4 regions of the Pseudocitrobacter cyperus genome follow, and region 2 is predicted to be linked to each of the others. Evidence: predicted binding sites of a transcription regulator. Region 2 holds the regulator's gene; each other region holds the start of a gene.
The links. The regulator PhoB, encoded in region 2, activates phosphate uptake and scavenging genes when phosphate is short. The targets are predictions, from matches to a motif close to CTGTCATAAAACTGNCNNAT.
Positions count from the first base shown of each region.

Region 1: the regulator PhoB is predicted to act here: its motif matches at 3,063-3,082, upstream of kdgR (DNA-binding transcriptional regulator KdgR).
Region 3: the regulator PhoB is predicted to act here: its motif matches at 3,123-3,142, upstream of phnC (phosphonate ABC transporter ATP-binding protein).
Region 4: the regulator PhoB is predicted to act here: its motif matches at 2,603-2,622, upstream of VSR74_RS02380 (heavy metal response regulator transcription factor).

Region 1 covers NZ_JAYMYY010000001.1:103,423-108,504, reverse strand. Annotated here, with positions in the region: gene cspE (transcription antiterminator/RNA stability regulator CspE) at 116-325, opposite strand; gene VSR74_RS00575 (DUF2627 domain-containing protein) at 338-481, opposite strand; gene VSR74_RS00570 (YebO family protein) at 1,224-1,514, opposite strand; gene mgrB (PhoP/PhoQ regulatory lipoprotein MgrB) at 1,588-1,731, opposite strand; gene VSR74_RS00560 (YobH family protein) at 1,896-2,135, shown strand; gene kdgR (DNA-binding transcriptional regulator KdgR) at 2,180-2,971, opposite strand; gene VSR74_RS00550 (MFS transporter) at 3,149-4,522, shown strand; gene htpX (protease HtpX) at 4,566-5,082, opposite strand, start outside.
Region 2 covers NZ_JAYMYY010000001.1:1,664,501-1,669,582, forward strand. Annotated here, with positions in the region: gene brnQ (branched-chain amino acid transporter carrier protein BrnQ) at 1-134, opposite strand, end outside; gene phoR (phosphate regulon sensor histidine kinase PhoR) at 546-1,841, opposite strand; gene phoB (phosphate response regulator transcription factor PhoB) at 1,863-2,552, opposite strand; gene sbcD (exonuclease subunit SbcD) at 2,746-3,948, shown strand; gene sbcC (exonuclease subunit SbcC) at 3,945-5,082, shown strand, end outside.
Region 3 covers NZ_JAYMYY010000008.1:31,634-36,715, forward strand. Annotated here, with positions in the region: gene proP (glycine betaine/L-proline transporter ProP) at 1-210, opposite strand, end outside; gene kdgT (2-keto-3-deoxygluconate transporter) at 989-1,990, shown strand; gene VSR74_RS19970 (zinc ribbon domain-containing protein YjdM) at 2,141-2,476, shown strand; gene yjdN (VOC family metalloprotein YjdN) at 2,602-3,042, shown strand; gene phnC (phosphonate ABC transporter ATP-binding protein) at 3,174-3,962, shown strand; gene phnD (phosphonate ABC transporter substrate-binding protein) at 3,987-5,003, shown strand; gene phnE (phosphonate ABC transporter, permease protein PhnE) at 5,065-5,082, shown strand, end outside.
Region 4 covers NZ_JAYMYY010000001.1:481,731-486,812, forward strand. Annotated here, with positions in the region: gene VSR74_RS02370 (multidrug effflux MFS transporter) at 211-1,404, shown strand; gene VSR74_RS02375 (alpha/beta hydrolase) at 1,401-2,450, opposite strand; gene VSR74_RS02380 (heavy metal response regulator transcription factor) at 2,690-3,370, shown strand; gene VSR74_RS02385 (heavy metal sensor histidine kinase) at 3,386-4,846, shown strand; gene VSR74_RS02390 (flavodoxin) at 4,947-5,082, shown strand, end outside.

The DNA of each region.
Region 1 (5,082 bases), 1.6 Mb from region 2:
GGCGACGAGGGGGGATATGAGAAACATTTAGTAATAGAAGTAAAAAGCCCCGCAGTGCGAGGCTTTAAGGCTGATTATGATGCGCATGCGCATCAAAGCATCAGTGGCAGTCGAATCAGATTGCAGTTACGTTAACTGCGGCTGGGCCTTTCTGGCCGTCCTGAATTTCGAACTCAACGTTCTGGCCTTCAGCCAGAGTTTTGAAACCATTACCCTGGATTGCAGAGAAGTGTACGAACACGTCTTTGCTGCCGTCAGCAGGAGTAATGAAACCAAAACCTTTAGACTCGTTGAACCACTTAACTTGACCTTTAATCTTTGCCATTTGCAAAATTCCTTAGAGTGTTTTTTCGCCCGCAGGCGCATTCATAGATAAAACTGAGACATAACTGCATGAGGCACTAATATAAGGTTCGGCAGAGAAGCGGTATTCAACGTCAACGTGTTTACTCAGGACTTCTTTACTGATAATGCCATACATAGACAGAACTGTACCTCGTTTAACCCAAAACGTGTTATCACATACAACGTTAATAATGGCAAGCCATTTTTAAACGTGTCTCGATCAGCCGCACAAATCCTACAACAATCATTTGATCGACTACGCATTTACGCGCCGAACGGTAATGCGCAGCGCCTCTGTTAAGGTCTTCCGACTCCCCTAGCCCACGGTATCGTAAGACTTTTTTACCATAGTTCAACATTTTCAGTTCGTCCAGAAAAGCGAAGCGGTTTCAACAATTTTTTATATCATTAGAATATTTCTGACATAATTTATGAAACATGCATTCTGATAACCGGTTATAAGCAAGTAACGTTTCGCTATACCACGATCACGGATAACCTAAACAATATAATGTGATCAGGTTGCACCAAAATAATGAAACTTTAATGACATAACGTCATCGTTGCGCAATAAAAACGTTTCGCTAATTCCATACGGCAAATGTTTTCCGGGCATTGGGCAAATAAATTAGATATCCATCACTCACACGTTTGACTGATTGATATTTGAACAAACAGTTAACAGCAGAAAAAAATAATTATAAATACAATCAGATACGAAGACAGGGGGCTAGCCAGTAAAAGTCAGGTTGAAAGAAGAGGCAGAAAAGGAGATGGGCGGTTCAGGTAAAACCCGGTTTGACGATGGGCGCACCGCAACGGTGCAACCCACGGACGCCAGCAGGCATTTCAGCTTACCGGCGTGTAAGAGGAAAAGATTATCTTTCTGCCACCAGGCGAATGAAATCATCCTCATCTTCATTTTTTACTTCAACAGCTTTCTCTTCGACAGCCGGTTTTTCAGGCTCATTCGCTTCGCAGAGTCGACGCAGCAGTGCGTTTTGCCGCTTTTGCTGATCCAACAACGCTTCGAGCAGTTCGATCTGCTCGTTGGTACGCGAACTTGCGCGATTAACAAAGAACCACAATACCAGCCCCACCACCAACAGCAGGAGAGATACGACGACAGATACCAGATTTAACGCCCCAGAACTTACCAAATCACTCATATCACCACCTCAACAGGAACGGAACATTCTACCACTCGCATTAAGGAAGGAAATCGTTAAGGGAAAAAATGTTTTACCAGGGAATGAATTTGTTGATACTGCAGATCCCATTGAAGAACTGAACATCCTGGTCGCACAACACGTTGAGCGTCTGAGTCCAGAGCAGCAAACAAGCCGCCAGCACGACAATCAGTATCACCCACCGAAATTTTTTCACTCCACACTCCGCTACTAGTAACACTATCAGATGACCAGGGTAACACGCGTATCTTAAACAGCGGCTAACTGTACAAAGAAAATCTGCTTTTAGGAATCATGGAGTTGTGTCGCTTTAAAGACAAGGTACCCTGATAATCAGGATAAAAAAGACGTGAGGATGTCATGAGAATAGCGATCAGAACAATAATTATACTGGCAATTGTCTGGATTGGCATATTGCTGAGTGGATACGGCGTGTTGATCGGCAGCAGTGAGAACGCTGGCGGTTTGGGCCTGCAGTGTAAATATCTGACCGCGCGCGGCACCAGCACCGCCCAGTATGTGCATTCCGACAGTGGGATCATCGGGCTTACCGACTGCCCGGTACTGCGAAAAAGTGAAACCGTCGTCGATAACGGATAAAACAACGCCGCGATAAACGCGGCGTTTTTTATGCTGACGTGCTATCAGAAGGGATAGTCGTTATAGCCTAATTGCTCTGAGATTTTACGCGCCGCCGTATGCAGCATCGCCACATACTCGTGCAGACGTTCTTCAGAGAAACGCAGCGTCGGGAACGAGATACTCAGCCCGGCGATGACCACGCCAAAGCGGTCGAATACCGGCACACCGATACAACGCAATCCTTCTTCCTGCTCTTCGTTATCCTCACCGTACCCCTGCTGGCGAACCAGATCGAGCACAGGCATCAGCGCATCGGTACTGGTGATAGTGCGGTCGGTGCTGTGTTTATATTCCACATCTTCCAGAATTTCACGCACTTCGCTGCGGTCACGCCAGGCCAGCAGCACTTTACCAATTGCGGTACTGTACAGCGGGTTACGGCGGCCAACGCGAGAATACATACGCAGGTTATACATCGAATCGATTTTATGAATGTAAACAATACTGTCTTCATCCAGCGCCCCCAGGTGAATGGTCTCTTTGGTCAGGCGAGAGAGTTCACGCATCTGGATATCAGCGCTACGAATTAAATCGACGTTTTGTAACGCGCGCGCACCCAATTCGAACAACTTAAGCGTTAACGAATACTTTTCAGATTCCCCTTCCTGGGCTACGTATCCCAATGATTTCATGGTCTGCAAAAAGCGATAAACAGTGCTTTTCGACATCATGACACGCTGCGACAGTTCGGTAATTCCGATTTCACGCTCTTCACCAAGCGCCTGCAGGATGCCAAAAACCTTCAATACTGAAGAGACAGAATCTGGCTGTTTATCCAAATCTGCAACTGCCATTTATCACCTCATCGCAACTGTTTTATAAAAAATAGAACCGGTTTTTATTATAATTTCGCAAAGCCTTCGTCGCAATGAATCTTCTGCAACCTGGTTACAAATCTGCGACATACCGCCGAATAATCAATGCTAAAATATTTTCCTGACTAATAATTTCCGTAAAATCACACTTCTCACATGGATAAAACTCTTACTGATGGTCTGCCAGCACCGCAACGGTACGGCGCTATCCTGACCATTGTGCTCGGCATCAGCATGGCAGTGCTCGACGGGGCTATCGCTAACGTTGCGCTACCAACGATTGCCAGCGATCTCCACGCCTCTCCGGCAGCCTCAATCTGGATAGTCAACGCCTATCAGATAGCTATCGTTATCTCTCTGCTGTCGCTGGCCTTTCTTGGTGACATGATTGGCTACCACCGGATCTACAAAATTGGCCTTATCGCCTTTACCCTCGCCTCCGGTTTATGCGCCCTCTCAAGTTCACTGGAGATGCTGACTCTCGCCCGCGTCGCCCAGGGATTCGGTGGCGCGGCGTTGATGAGTGTGAATACAGCGCTAATCAGGCTTATCTACCCACAACGACAGCTTGGCCGCGGGATGGGGGTCAACTCATTTGTCGTCGCCGTCTCCTCTGCCGCCGGGCCGACCATTGCAGCGGCCATCCTTTCTGTCGCCTCCTGGCAATGGTTGTTCCTGGTCAATATTCCGCTGGGCGTCCTCTCCTGGCTGCTGGCGGTACGGTATCTGCCGCACAATGCCACGCGTAACCAGGCAACGCGCTTCGACCTGCCCAGCGCGATAATGAATGCCTTAACCTTTGGCCTGCTCATTACCGCGCTTGGTGGATTCGCTCAGGGGCAGTCCATCACTCAGGTTGTCGCAGAAGTGGTGCTGCTGCTGATTGTCGGCTTTTTCTTTGTCCGGCGGCAATTGCGCTTACCGGTGCCGTTGCTGCCCGTGGATTTACTGCGTATTCCGCTGTTTTCATTGTCGATTTGCACCTCCATTTGTTCATTCTGCGCTCAGATGCTGGCGCTGGTTTCACTGCCCTTTTTCCTGCAAACCATGATGGGACGCAGCGAAGTCGAAACAGGTCTGTTGCTAACCCCCTGGCCGCTGGCAACGATGGTAATGGCGCCCCTGGCGGGTTATCTGATCGAGCGAGTGCACGCCGGATTCCTTGGCGCGCTGGGAATGGTGGTCATGGCCTGTGGATTATTTGCGCTTGCACTGCTGCCCTCCTCGCCTTCAGACCTCGACATCATCTGGCGAATGATTCTTTGCGGGGCAGGTTTTGGTCTGTTTCAGTCCCCCAATAACCATACGATTATTTCTGCCGCGCCTCGTCAGCGCAGCGGCGGTGCCAGTGGCATGCTGGGCACCGCTCGCCTGCTTGGTCAAAGCACGGGTGCCGCGTTGGTGGCATTGATGTTTAATGCGTTTGGTGACAGCGGAACGCATGTTTCGCTGCTGCTGGCGGGAAGTCTGGCGGTCGTCGCGGCATTGTTCAGTGGATTGCGGGTGACACAACCGCGCGCGCAACGCTAATCAGGCACAGAAAAAAAGCGCCTTTAATCAGGCGCTTTTTTTATTATTTCAGGTATTCACCGGTACGCAGCGCTTCAATACGCTTGTCCAGCGGTGGGTGCGTCATAAACAACTCACTCAGCGTTTTAGACTTACCGTTGATGCAGAATGCCATCATGCTGCTGGCTTCCTGTGGCTCATAACTGGTTTTCAGACGTTGCAGCGCGGCAATCATCTTCTCACGACCAACCAGACGGGCCGAACCGGCATCGGCGTGAAATTCACGGTGGCGGGAGAACCACATGGTGATAATGCTGGCAAGAATACCGAATACCAGTTCAAGCACCATGGAAACACCAAAGTAAATCAGCGGGTTGCCATTGCTGCTCTCTTCGCCATCATCACGGTTGCCACTCAGGAAACCGGCGGCAATCTGCGCAATCACGCGTGAAATGAAGATCACGAAGGTGTTTACCACCCCCTGAATGAGCGTCATCGTAACCATGTCGCCGTTAGCCACATGGCTGATTTCGTGAGCGATAACCGCTTCAGCTTCGTCACGGCTCATGTTCTGCAACAGA
Region 2 (5,082 bases):
GCCGCGATCCAGACATTCGGCCCCGCCTGCAAACCAACCATTGGAGGGAAAATGATGTTGCCTGCGCCAACAAACAGCGCAAAGGTCATAAAGCCCAGAGCGATGATATCGCGAGATTTTAACTGATGGGTCATAGGTAACTACTGCCTGTGGATGTGGTGTTGTACAAATAAAAACTTTTGCGCCCGCGCCTGTGGAATCTTTCAGAGGAAACAAGCAACAAACTCAGCGGGATATGCTCCCTTCGTAGCGTGAGGAAGAATAGTTTTTTGATTTGCTACGCAAACACAGTCATAACACGACTGTATAAGGCGCAATTTAAACGCTTATAACGTTTTAAAGCAATATGGGATCGCAAAACCAGACGATTATGCCAATACTAAATTCAAACCTGGCACGAATAACCAGATATAGGAAAAACACATGGCTGATCGTGCGAACAAAAAAACGTCAGTTGTTCATTAATTGTTCGCCAGATAATTGACTGCAAAGCAAACAGACCAGCCGAGGCTGGTCTGTGGCAACTCTTCATGACACCGTGCAAATTAATCATTCGCTTTGGCGATCAACCTTTCTGGCAACAGAAAACTGAAACGTGACCCTTTACCCAGCTCACTCTCGATTTCCAACCGGCTATCATGATGATTTAGCGCATGTTTCACTATCGCCAGCCCCAGGCCACTCCCACCGGTCTGACGCGAGCGCGCTTTATCAACGCGATAAAAACGCTCGGTTAAGCGGGGAATATGCTCTGGCGCAATACCCGGCCCAGTGTCCTCCACGCTGAACAGTACGCCATGGGGCGCACGTTGCCAGCGCACGGTGATGGACGTTCCTGCTGGCGTATGATTCACGGCGTTATAGACCAGGTTCGATACCGCACTGCGCAGTTGATCTTCATTGCCCAGCACTTTCAGGGTCTCATCGACCTCAAAGTGTAATTCATGATGCTGCTGGCTCAGGGTCTGCGCTTCACGCTCAGCTACCCGCAACATCATCGGCACATCCACCGTCTCATTGAGCGCCAGCGTCGGGGCAGCTTCTATTTTTGACAGGGTCAAAAGCTGTTTGACCAGCCCCTCCATACGCTGCGTTTGCTCACGCATGGTGTGCAAGGCTTTTTCCCGCGTAGCCCCTTCCAGTACCTTCTCCTGAAGCATCTCCAGATACCCCTGCAACACCGTCAGCGGTGTGCGCAATTCGTGGCTCACGTTGGCAAAGAAATTGCGTCGCGCGCCTTCCAGTTGGTGCATTTGTGTCACATCACGCGCGACCATCAACAACTGGCGATCCGTATAGGGCATGATACGAATTTCCAGATGACGCCCGTAATTAAGAACCAGATGCAGCGGTTTCAGGAAATCACGCTGCTTGAGATGCTGTGTAAATTCCGGATAGCGCAGCAGGTTAAGAATATTTTGCCCGCTATCGTCCGGCCAGCGCAGGCCAAGTAGTTGTTGTGCCAGGCCGTTACACCAGAAAATCGCCCCTTCTTCAGTGGTCAGCACCACCGCATCAGGTAGAGATTCCGCGCCGCTGCGAAAGCGTTTAATCAGATTCCCCAGTTCACGACGGCGTTTTTTATTCCGCAACTGCATCTGGTTGAGGCCATATAACAGCGGCTCCCAACTTCCGCGACCCGGCGGGGGCGTCATACTACGGTCAACCCATAGCCACCACGAAAGACGCAGAAGATTCCAGAAATGCCAAATCAACAACCCGGTCACGGCAACCAGCAGAAACCAGGGAAGATGGCCAAAGACCAGCCCAAGAAACAGGGCCGGGAGACAACAGAGGAAAAGCTCTAAGGCGAGTCTTTTCCATGACAGCCGTTCCAGCACGCGTCACACTCCTGTTAACAATCAGAATCGGGCAGAGAAGCGATAGCCCGTGCCGCGAACGGTTTGCACCATACGGTCGTGGCCGCTGTGTTCCAGCGCTTTACGCAGGCGGCGGATATGCACATCCACCGTGCGGTCTTCCACATACACGTTGGTGCCCCAGACATGGTTTAGCAGTTGCTCACGGCTGTAGACGCGTTCAGGATGCGTCATAAAGAAGTGCAGCAGTTTAAATTCGGTCGGGCCCATATCGAGCGGGTTTTCCCCGGTCATCACGCGGTGCGAAGTTGGGTCAAGGCTTAATCCCTGCATCTCGATCACCTCTTCCACTGCCATCGGTGAAATGCGACGCATGACGGCTTTAATGCGCGCCACCAGCTCTTTCGGCGAGAAGGGTTTCGTAATGTAGTCATCCGCGCCGGTTTCCAGACCGCGCACGCGATCCTCTTCTTCACCGCGCGCCGTCAGCATCATTACCGGAATATCACGAGTCAGCGCTTCGCGCTTGAGATGTTTGATGAACTGTAGCCCTGAGCCGCCCGGTAGCATCCAGTCGAGCAGGATAAGATCGGGCCAGGGTTCATTGAGCTGATTCACCGCGCTGTCATAATCTTCCGCCTCAATCGGCTGGAAACCATTTTGTTCCAGCACGAAACAGACCATTTCGCGGATGGGTGCTTCATCTTCAACGACCAGAATGCGTCTCGCCATTTTATGCCCTGTTTTTTTAGCCATCAGTATACATTCGGCGTCATTATGCGTCAGATTTATGACAGTTTTATGAAAAACATGACCGTAAAATGATGGCGCTTTACGAAATATGACACTACCGGAATACACCCGTCGATCCCGCGGCCGGGGAATGTATAATCCCGGCTATGCTTTTTTCCCCACTGGGACGACGATGCAAATTCTTCATACTTCAGACTGGCACTTAGGCCAGAATTTTTACAGTAAAAGCCGTGCCGCAGAACATGAAGCATTTCTGAACTGGCTGCTGGAGACCGCGCAACGCGAACAGATAGACGCCATTATTGTGGCGGGCGATATCTTTGATACCGGCTCGCCGCCAAGCTATGCGCGTGAACTCTACAACCGCTTTGTGGTGAATCTGCAACAAACTGGCTGTCATCTGGTGGTGCTTGCAGGCAATCATGACTCCGTCGCCACGCTAAATGAATCACGCGATATTTTGTCGTTTCTGAATACCACGGTGATCGCCAGCGCCGGACACACGCCTTTTATCCTCAATCGCCGCGACGGCACGCCTGGCGCCGTGTTCTGCCCGGTGCCGTTTCTGCGCCCGCGCGATATCGTCGTCAGCCAGGCGGGGCTTTCTGGCGCTGAAAAACAGCAGCATTTACTGGAAACGATTACTGACTACTATCAGAAACAATACCAGCAGGCCTGCGAATTGCGCGGAGATCGCCCATTGCCGATTATCGCCAGCGGCCACCTGACCACCGTCGGCGCCAGTAAAAGCGATGCCGTGCGTGACATCTATATTGGCACACTGGATGCGTTTCCGGCGCAAAACTTCCCGCCTGCCGATTACATCGCGCTGGGGCATATTCACCGCGCGCAGAAAATTGGCGGCAGCGAGCATATCCGCTACAGCGGTTCACCCATTCCGCTCAGCTTTGATGAAACCGGCAAAAGTAAAAGTGTGAATCTGGTGACTTTTATTGATGGCAAGCTTCAGGATGTCACACCACTGGAAGTCCCCGCGACCCAGCCGCTGGCGGTGATTAAAGGCGATTTTGATAGCATCAGCCATCAACTGGCGCAGTATCGCAACGCCCCGACAGAGCCGCCGGTGTGGCTGGATATCGAAATTACCAGCGATGAGTATCTTCATGATATTCAGCGTAAAATTCAGGTCATTACCGACGATCTCCCGGTCGACGTACTGCTGGTCAGGCGCAGCCGAGAACAGCGTCAACGCATTCTTGATAATAGCCTGCGAGAAACCCTGAGCGAACTGGAAGTGGAAGACGTTTTTCAGCGTCGTCTGGCGCTGGAAACGCTGGAAGAGGCGCAACAGGAGCGCCTGAAAACACTGTTTAATCTCGCCGTTCACTCACTGGATGAGGAACCACAGCCATGAAAATCCTCAGCCTGCGCCTGAAAAACCTCAACTCGTTGAAAGGCGAATGGAAAATCGATTTTACCGCCGAGCCGTTCGCCAGTAACGGCCTGTTTGCCATTACCGGCCCTACCGGGGCGGGGAAAACCACCCTGCTGGACGCCATTTGTCTCGCGCTGTATCACGAAACACCGCGCCTCAATACCGTTTCGCAATCGCAAAACGACCTGATGACCCGCGACACTGCCGAATGTCTGGCGGAAGTGGAGTTTGAAGTTCAGGGCGTCGCTTACCGCGCTTTCTGGAGCCAGAACCGCGCCCGCAATCAGCCGGATGGCAATCTTCAGGCGCCACGCGTCGAACTGGCGCGCCGCGATGACGGCAAAATCCTTGCCGACAAAGTGAAGGATAAGCTCGAACTTATCGCCTCCCTGAGCGGCCTCGACTATGGCCGTTTTACCCGTTCAATGCTGCTGTCGCAGGGGCAATTCGCTGCATTTCTGAATGCGCGCCCCAAGGAGCGCGCGGAGCTACTGGAAGAACTTACCGGCACGGAAATCTACGGGCGAATTTCTGCGCAGGTGTTTGAAAAACATAAACAGGCGCGAACCGAGCTTGAAAAGCTTCAGGCGCAATCCTCCGGGATGGTGCTACTCAGTGAAGAGCAGCAACAATCGCTGTTGGGAAGTTTGCAGGCGCTTACTCTTGAAGAGAAAAGCACGCTGGAGCAACAGGTTATCGCGCAAAACCAGCAGCAGTGGCTGCTACGCCAGCACGAACTCGCCCGTGAATTGCAAAATGCCCGGGAGGCTCTGAGCGATGCGGAACAGGTGCTGGCGACCGCCCAGCCACAACTGGAAGCGCTCAGCCGCGCGCAACCGGCTGAACTGCTACGCCCGCGCTGGACGCTACTTCAGGAGCAGGCTGCGACCCTCGCCAGAACCCAGCAGCAAACTCTGCAAGTGAATACTCGCTTACAGGAGGCAACCCTCCGGCGTAATCGCATCCGGGCGACGGCAATGAAGCAGGTTCGCGAGTTGCAACTGACTCGCAGCCAGCTCGAACAGTGGCTCACGCAGCACGAGCGTTACAAACACTGGAGTAGCGAGCTCACCGGCTGGCGCGCCGCATTCCAGTTGCAGGCACGAGAAAACA
Region 3 (5,082 bases), on a different contig from region 2:
TGCCAGTGCGGCAATCATCTGTACGCTCGGGTCTGCTCCCGGGAAGAAGACTTTACCTAAGGCGTAGGCCACAAAGCCATAGACACCAAAGTCGAACCATTCCATAGCATTACCGAGCGAGGCCGCGGTGATGGCTTTACGGAGCTTGGCATCATCGATAATCGTGACATCACGGAGCGTGATCGGCTTTACTTTTTTCCTTCGAAGCATGTGTATTCCTCATTTACTGTCGCCTTAAACGCACACCCTGTGGGGTCGAACAGCGTGCTGTTCGGATGGTGTACGGAGGAGTCGGGAAAATGCAGACTCCTGTTATTCAAGCGTAGCAGGTTTGCTTGTACCGCCTCACACTTCGGCATGACTCTCGCATTCGCGATAGCCTCCGGTGCAATCAAACCTGTTGACGCCTGTATCGGCAAAATACAGGTGGTTAAAAAATCCCCGAATTGTCAGTTCCGGTTTGGACTCAGCTCTTTTACCCTACCAGCGTTTAAATTTGTGATCAACTTCGCAAATAAATACCCACTGTTGTTAAGTTGAGTAGAAATTCGTAAATAAGTTCAATCTTATTCGTTTTTTACGTCAAATCATCTCCCCGCATTGTTACCGAAAACACTCTAAAAAATGTCAAATAACCAGGGTAATAATTACCGATATTATTATTTACATAAGATAATTCTCACCAAACTAATTCACAAAAATTTCACAGCCAATTTGGCCTCGCCCTCGAAATCTACGATTTCATCAAAATATGTGATCTGTATAACTAAAACACTGTTTTATTTTCATTGAATCATAATTCCAGTAAATGCATCATAGTTTCAGGAGCAGCACTGTTGGGCTTTTCAGGGAGACATTCTCCCTCGTTGTACCCACCGCGCTCCGGCCGCATGGACAGAGACGCCCGCAGAAAACAAGCGGGTAACTGCTTGAAATTATTATTCTTAACCTCTTCCATCTTTCTGGAGATGAGAAGCGAGGATGCAATATGAAAATTAAAGCCACAATGGAAAGAATCCCAGGCGGGATGATGCTAATCCCCTTACTGCTGGGGGCAGTTTTAAATACCTTCGCGCCAAATACCGGGGAATATTTTGGTTCTTTCACTAAGGGAATGATTGGCGGCACGGTGCCCATTCTTGCCGTCTGGTTCTTCTGTATTGGTGCCTCTATTGATTTACGCGCAACCGGAACCGTATTACGTAAATCCGGTACGCTGGTGCTGACCAAAATTGGCGTAGCCTGGATTGTGGCGCTGATTGCAGCGATGTTTATTCCAGAAAACGGTATTCAAACCGGTTTCTTTGCAGGTCTCTCGGTGCTGGCGATTGTTTCCGCCATGGATATGACAAACGGCGGTCTGTATGCCAGCCTGATGAACCAATATGGTACAAAAGAAGAGTCCGGCGCATTCGTACTGATGTCTTTAGAATCAGGCCCGCTGATGACCATGGTAATCCTCGGCTCTGCCGGTCTGGCCTCTTTCGAACCACACCACTTTATCGGTGCCGTCCTGCCGTTCCTGATTGGTTTCACTCTCGGCAACCTTGACCACGACCTGCGTAGCTTCTTTAGCAAAGCCACACCGGTGCTGATTCCGTTCTTCGGTTTTGCTCTGGGCAACACCATCAATCTGAACGTAATTATGGATACCGGCCTGTTGGGTATCGCCCTGGGTGTTGCGGTTATCATCATCACCGGTATCCCACTGATTATTGCCGACCGCGTTATCGGCGGCGGTAACGGTACGGCGGGTGTGGCGGCCTCCTCAGCGGCAGGCGCAGCGGTCGCTAACCCGGTCATCATTGCCCAGATTAACCCATCGTTTGCCCCGGTTGCCGCTTCGGCAACGGCGCTGGTCGCCGCGAGCGTCATCGTCACCGCGATTCTGGTGCCTATCATCACCGCACTGTACGCCAGACGATTCGGAAAAGTGCCCGCCGTTGAGAACAACGCCAAAGCAAGCCTCTCTCAGGCTGCACACCACTAACGTCCCACCCCCTCTTCGGAGGGGGTTTCTGTTTCCTCTCCTGAATAACGCCGACAAAAGTGTGGTTTTGCGCTATCATTAGCGACTGTTTGCGGCATTATGCCGGTTTTTAGGGGCTTATTGCCCTTTCGCACTTTTGAGGAAATCCCCATGTCATTACCCCACTGCCCGAAATGCAATTCCGAATACACCTATGAAGATAACGGCATGTATATCTGCCCGGAATGCGCACACGAATGGAACGACGCCGAACCCGCACAAGATAACGACGAGCTGATTGTGAAAGATGCCAACGGCAACCTGCTGGCCGACGGCGACAGCGTCACCGTCGTGAAAGACCTGAAAGTAAAAGGCAGCTCTTCGATGCTGAAGATCGGCACCAAAGTGAAAAACATTCGCCTGGTTGAAGGTGACCACAACATCGATTGCAAAATCGACGGCTTCGGCCCGATGAAGCTGAAATCTGAGTTTGTGAAAAAGAACTGATTCAGATTGCCGGATGACGACGCTATGCGTCTTGTCCGGCAACCTTCCCCCACACCCGCCCCGCTTAGCCCCCTTCACAGACACGCACTACACTTAACAAGCTCTTCTTACCTGAGGTAACGATTATGCCGTTAAGTCCCTACATTGCTTTCGCCGGAAACTGCGCCGATGCCATCGCCTACTATCAACAGACGCTGGGTGCGGAGCTGCTCTACAAAATCACCTTTGGCGAAATGCCGAAAGATGCGCAGGAAAGCAGCGATGGCTGCCCCTCCGGCCAGACCTACCCTGAAAACGCTATTGCCCACGCTAACCTGAAAGTTGCGGGAAGCGACATCATGATGAGCGACGGCGCGCAAAGCGGAAATACTGGTTACAGCGGTTTTACGCTGGTGCTGGATACCCAGGACGTCAACGAAGGAAAACGCTGGTTCGATAGCCTGGCGGCAGAAGGCCAGATTGAGATGGCCTGGCAGGAGACCTTCTGGGCGCACGGTTTCGGCAAAGTCACCGACCGCTACGGCCTGCCCTGGATGATCAACGTCGTCAAACAGCCTGGCGGATAAACTCTGCGGGAGGCGCGTCCTCCCGTTGTCATCATTTTCGCCTTAACTCTTCATCTTCACGTCACTCACGCTTAACTCAACTGTCACAAAACTTCGCCACGATGGAGCCACTTTTTCAGAGAGGCTCCAGCATGCAAACGATTATCCGCGTCGAACAACTGAGCAAAACCTTCAATCAGCATCAGGCGCTGCATGCGGTTGATCTGAACATTCATCACGGTGAGATGGTGGCTCTGCTTGGGCCGTCCGGTTCCGGCAAATCCACCCTTTTACGTCACTTAAGCGGCCTGATTGTCGGCGATAAAGCGCCGGAATGTCGGGTTGAACTGCTGGGCCGAACTGTTCAGCAGGGTGGACGCCTGGCGCGTGATATCCGCAAAAGCCGCGCGCACACGGGTTACATCTTTCAACAATTCAACCTGGTGAATCGCCTGAGCGTACTGGAGAACGTGCTGATTGGCGCGCTCGGCAGCACGCCGTTCTGGCGCACCTGTTTTAGCTGGTTCACCCGCGAGCAGAAACAACGGGCGTTACAGGCGCTGACCCGCGTCGGCATGGCGCACTTTGCGTACCAGCGCGTTTCCACGCTTTCCGGCGGCCAGCAGCAGCGTGTGGCGATTGCCCGCGCATTGATGCAGCAGGCGAAGGTGATTCTGGCCGATGAGCCTATCGCCTCGCTGGATCCGGAATCGGCGCGCATCGTGATGGACACCCTGCGCGACATCAACCAGAAAGACGGCATCACCGTCGTGGTGACGCTACATCAGGTGGATTACGCCCTGCGCTACTGCGAACGCATCGTCGCTCTGCGCCAGGGACACGTCTTCTACGACGGCAGCAGCCAGCAGTTTGATAACGAACGTTTTGACCATCTCTACCGCAGCATTAACCGCGTCGAAGAGAGCGCGCAGGCTGCCTGACATCCCCATAAATGAGGAAAGGAAATGAACGCGAAGATAATTGCCTCGCTGGCTTTCACCAGCATGTTCAGCCTCAGCACCCTGTTAAGCCCGGCTTATGCCGAAGAGCAGGAAAAAGCGCTGAATTTCGGCATTATTTCAACGGAATCACAGCAGAACCTGAAACCGCAATGGACGCCGTTCTTGCAGGATATGGAGAAAAAGCTGGGCGTAAAAGTGAATGCTTTCTTCGCGCCTGACTACGCGGGCATTATCCAGGGTATGCGCTTCAACAAAGTGGATATCGCCTGGTACGGCAATCTTTCGGCGATGGAAGCGGTGGATCGCGCCAACGGCCAGGTCTTCGCCCAGACGGTGGCGGCGGATGGATCGCCAGGATACTGGAGCGTGCTGATCGTCAACAAAGACAGCCCGATCAACAACCTGAACGATCTGCTGGCGAAGCGTAAAGATCTCACCTTCGGTAACGGCGATCCTAACTCCACCTCTGGCTTCCTCGTTCCCGGCTACTACGTCTTCGCTAAAAACAATATCTCCGCCAGTGACTTCAAGCGCACGGTCAACGCCAGCCATGAAACCAACGCCCTGGCCGTCGCCAATAAGCAGGTCGATGTGGCGACTAACAACACCGAAAACCTCGACAAGCTGAAAACCTCCGCGCCGGAGAAGCTGAAAGAACTGAAAGTGATCTGGAAGTCGCCGCTGATCCCCGGCGATCCGATCGTCTGGCGCAAAAATCTGTCCGAAACCAGCAAAGACAAGATCTACGACTTCTTTATGAACTACGGCAAAACGCCGGAAGAGAAAGCGGTGCTGGAACGCCTGGGCTGGGCGCCGTTCCGCGCCTCCAGCGACCTGCAACTGGTGCCGATTCGTCAGCTCGCGCTGTTTAAAGAGATGCAGGGCGTGAAGGGTAACAACGGTCTGAACGCGCAGGACAAGCTGGCGAAAACCACCGCTATTCAGGCGCAACTGGATGATTTAGACCGCCTGAACAATGCGCTGAGCGCGATGAGTTCAGTGAGTAAAGCGGTGCAGTAATGTGCTCGATCGGTCCCCTCTCCCACAGGGAGAGGGAGAAAACACAAACACGGAGCCAAACATGCAAACCATCACCATT
Region 4 (5,082 bases), 1.2 Mb from region 2:
GTCATTGCTGACTCCCGATAAGGTGTTAAAATACCGCCGTATTTCTCCCCCGGCACCTCATCACATATCCCCACTGAACTAATGAAGATCAAACGACGTATTTCATTTATTCATGAGTACGACTCATAACGCCTATCCAGCTTACGATGATTATTATTTGCCGACGGGTCGCTATTATTGAACGCAGTATTCTTTTTGAAGCAGGCGTTTATGAACCGTTCCCCCTCGGTTAAGACAACCGGACTACTTTTTATTATGATCCTCAGCGCCCTGATGGCGTTTACGTCCTTGTCTACCGATATCTATCTTCCCGCTATGCCCATTATGGCGAAGGAATTGCAAGGTGATGCTGAATTAACTATCACCGGTTTTTTGATTGGCTTTTGTCTGGCGCAGCTCATATGGGGGCCGGTTAGCGATCGCTTCGGTCGTCGCCCTCCCCTGATAATCGGTATGGTGTTATTTATTATCGGTTCGGCAGGATGCGCACTTTCAACTGACATCACGCATATCGTTTTCTGGCGCGTATTTCAGGCACTGGGGGCCTGCACCGGCCCGATGCTGGCGCGCGCCATGATTCGTGATCTGTTTAGCCGTACTCGTGCCGCCCAGATGCTTTCAACATTAACCATCGTTATGGCGATTGCCCCTATTGTTGGCCCGCTGCTTGGCGGGCAGATGATTAAATTCACCTCCTGGCATGCTATTTTCTGGTTGTTAACGGCCATTGGCGTGTTCATGCTGCTGTCACTCTACTGGCTTCCTGAGACGTTGCCGCTTGAACGTCGCGTATCGGCCTCAATTAATGGTGCATTCAGGACATATTATCGCTTGCTCAGTAATGTGAACTTTATGAAGTTCACCCTAAGTCTGACTTTTTATTATGTGGCCGTTTATGCATTTATTGCAGGCTCTCCGTTTGTCTATATCACCTATTTCCATGTTGATCCGCAGCATTACGGTTGGTTGTTTGCCGTCAACATTGTCGGCGTAATGGGGCTAAGTGCGGCGAACCGTCGTCTGGTGCATCGTTACCCACTGGAAACGCTGTTAAAAGGCGCCGTGCTGATTGCTGCTACAGCATCCCTGGTGCTGGCGGTTGCAACAAAACTAAATATCGGTGGCATAGCTCTGATTGCCCTCGCAATTTTCATCCTGTTTTCAATGAATGGCATTATTGCCGCCACGGCAACGGCTGCCGCGCTGGACGCGGCACCGAATGCTGCGGGGTCGGCTTCAGCACTGATCGGTTCACTCCAGTACGGCAGTGGCATCATTTCATCATTGCTGTTAGCGATGTTCAGCGACGGAACCCCCTGGACTATGGGCTGGGTTATCACCCTTTTCACTCTGGCCAGCGCAGCTATGGCGCTGACCACGCGAGTGAGTAAGGTGGGTCATTAAATATTTTTGCCAAAGAAGATATCAAGTTGCCCCATAGCGGCATCGACATAACGCGGTACCCAGTAGGTCTCGATATGCGTGGCTCCGTCAATCAGGAACAGTTTTTTATTCTGCGTGCCGGTGGCCTTCTGGAATGCGCTTTCGGTCATATACAGCGAGTCGGCTTTAGTGCCCGCCATCATCAGAAGCGGCTGATTAATAAGATCCATATTGCTTTGTGCATCAAAACGTATCAGCTCAAGCAGGCTACTGGTGGTATAGCGGAAAGTTGAGTTCGGATGGGCGTGGGTTTTCTTGTAATACTCGTAGCCCTGACGGTACAAATCATAGGGAAGTTTAGCAATCTGTTCGTCAGTAAGGTTGGCATCCCCGGAGTAGCTGACTTCACCCGTCGCCACTTCGCGTGAGCGCGCATCGCTCGCCTGCTGCAGACGTTCCTGGATGGTGGACAACTGTGAATCCTGATAACCATTACGGCGAACTAAACCGGAGTCAAACATGCTTAATGTTGCCAGAGCCTTAAAACGTTTATCAGTCTGTGCGGCTTTTAATGAATAACCACCGCCACCGCAAATACCTAACAGGCCAATGCGAGCGCTATCAACACCGGGATACTGGCTGAGGTAATCAGCCATACCGTGGATATCCTCAATACGATTAGCTGGTTTATCCACGTTGCGCGGCATTCCACCGCTGGCACCCTGGTAAGCAGCATCGGCGGTAATCATGATGTAGCCCTGCTCAGCAAGGCGCTGCGCATACAGCCCGGCAACCTGCTCTTTTACGCCGCCATTCGGATGTGCCACAACGATGGCCGGATATTTTTTAGCGGGATCGTAGTTAGCCGGGGTATAGACATTCGCGGCAATCTGGATGCCATGCAGATCGTATTTCACCGGATGAATGTTGATCTTACCTTTGACATTCTCAGTGATGGCACCGTCATAAACCAGTGTGAAGGGATTTTTTTTGTAATCAGCCGCATTAGCTGAGGTCGCTCCGGCCATTGCCGTGAGCAGCATTGCACTTAAAAAATTGAATTTCATTTTATCTCCCGGTGAGTGTCAGCCTGGTGATGCAGGCTTGCAGCATTCGATTTACAGACTCAGGTTAGGGAGTGATGGCTGTCAGTATCGTGACGGAGAAATAACATTTTCGTCAGGAAGCGAACGGTGATAACGAGGCCTTCCTGACAATGCTGTCAGATAACTGTCAGCGTTATGTTGGCTCCCGGAGAGCAAAATAGTTTTGATTACAGATTTTCAAAAGTAGAGGAAGCCCTGTTATGCGCCTGTTGTTAGTTGAAGATGAAGAAAAAACGTCAACCTATCTCAGCCGTGCGTTGAGTGAATCCGGGTTTACGGTCGATGTTTCTGCTGATGGTGCTGAGGGGCTTCATTACGCGCTGGAGTTCGACTACGACACAATAATTCTTGATGTGATGCTGCCCGGGATGGATGGCTACCGGGTACTTGAAGGTGTGCGGGCCGTCAAACAGACACCGGTACTGATGCTCTCAGCACGGGGATCGGTCGACGAGCGGGTTAAGGGGCTTCGTCTTGGCGCGGATGATTATCTGCCCAAGCCCTTTTCGCTTATTGAACTGGTGGCGCGTATTCAGGCACTGGTGCGTCGCCGCGCTACGGATGGCGCAGACATCACTCAGTTGCAGATTCACGATCTGCATCTCGACCTGCTGGCTCGCCGGGTATTTCGCGCCGGAACGCGACTGGAACTCACTGCGAAAGAGTTTTCTCTGCTGAGCCTTCTGGCCCGGCATCAGGGAGAGATACTGTCAAAGATGATGATTGCCGAGCAGATATGGGACATGAATTTTGACAGCGACGCCAATGTGGTCGAAGTGGCCATTAAACGCCTGCGAGCCAAAGTGGATGCGCCGTTCGACGTCAAACTATTACAGACCGTTCGTGGCATGGGTTATGTCCTCGAAGTCCGGCCCGAATAAATGAAGGGGATAAGCATGCCTAAGCGTTCCATCTCCGTTCACCTGGCGCTGATGTTTGCCTTATCCGCGCTGCTGATTGTGTCTGTTATCGGTATCCTGCTCAGAAGCTCTTTGCATGACTCTTTGCAAAAGCAAATGCACAACGAATTGTTGTTCCGCGAATCATTAATGAGCCCGTGGATCACCGCCCGAACGTCGGCTGACGGCTGGTCACTGCTTGCCAATAAATTCACCGTATTAACCAATTCCGAAGGTGAACGCGTTCGCTACTGGATCGTGAGCGATAACCCACGCTTTAGCATGGGAGGGACACCACCAGTGGGTGTTCAGTGGTCTTCTTTGCAGGAGGGCTTTAATAAAGTGCCCGGCGCATCGGAAGGTGCATGCTCGCTGTTCCTGCTAGTGAAAACTATCCCCGCCAACGGTGAAAGGCCTGAGTTGCGCTATATTGTTGCCATCGACTCCACACCGTACATGGGCACACTGAATGCCTTTACCAGGACGCTGCTCATCATAGCCGCACTGGGCGTCGTGATTGTCGCCTTGCTGGGATACATCGTATCAAGGATCGGTCTTCGTCCCGTAGGAGCACTCAGTAAAGAGGCCCAGCATCTTGCACCGGGAGACCATGGTCAGCGCCTGAACACTCGCGATTTGCCCGAAGAACTGCAGCAACTGGCGTCATCATTTAATGGCGTGTTAGAACGTCAGGAAATTGCCTGGCGTCAGCTTGACAGCTTTAACGCCGATGTTGCGCATGAGCTCCGTACCCCGCTGACAAACCTTATTGGTCAGACGCAACTGGGTCTCTCGCGCCGACGTTCGCATGATGAACTGGAAGAGTTATTGGGTTCCAATCTGGAAGAACTGGAACGCATGACGTCTATCGTTAACGACATGCTGTTCCTGTCCCATGCCCACGCGGGTGAACATGCTTCCCTGCTTACCCTGGTGTCCCTGAGAGAAGAAACCCTGAAAACAGCGGAGTATGTGGAACCCTCTTTTGCTGAAAAACAGCTTTCACTGGATGTAGAGGGCGACATCACCGTATACATCGACCGACGACTGTTCCACCGCTCGCTGGCTAATTTACTGGAAAACAGCGCAAGACACTCGCCGTCCAATAGCACGGTTACGGTGCGATTAAGCGAAAAAGGTCATCAGGCCTGTGTTGAAGTGTCAAACCCGGGCGATCCAATAGCACCAGAGCACTTACACCGACTTTTCGAGCGGTTCTATCGCGTTGACACCTCCCGGGCGAAAAGTGATACCCACCATGGACTTGGCCTGTCGATCGTCCGTGCCGTCGCCATTATGCACCGGGGGGATGTCTTTGCGCGTAGCGAGAACGGTATCAATACCTTTGGGCTGACGTTTGCTAAACAGCCTGACCCTACCCGCACAAAGGAACCCATGTCAGAGCAGCGCCTTCCCTCTAAGCCTGCTGACAAAATTGTAAGAGAGCCGTCAGTCTGATGTCAGGCTACCTGCGCCAGAATCACCGCTAAGACTCACAACGGCTGATTAAAGGAAGGAAACAGTGAGAATAAGAAAAATTTTTAGCGGGTTTCTGGCGATGATGGTCATGGGGCTTCTGGGACATCCCGCGTTCGCCGCAGAGAACTCATCCACACCGTCCCGCACGCTGATTATCTGGTTTTCCCAACCCGAGGAAATGAAGCCCGATGCTGTTGACGGTTTTTCCGGGGCCA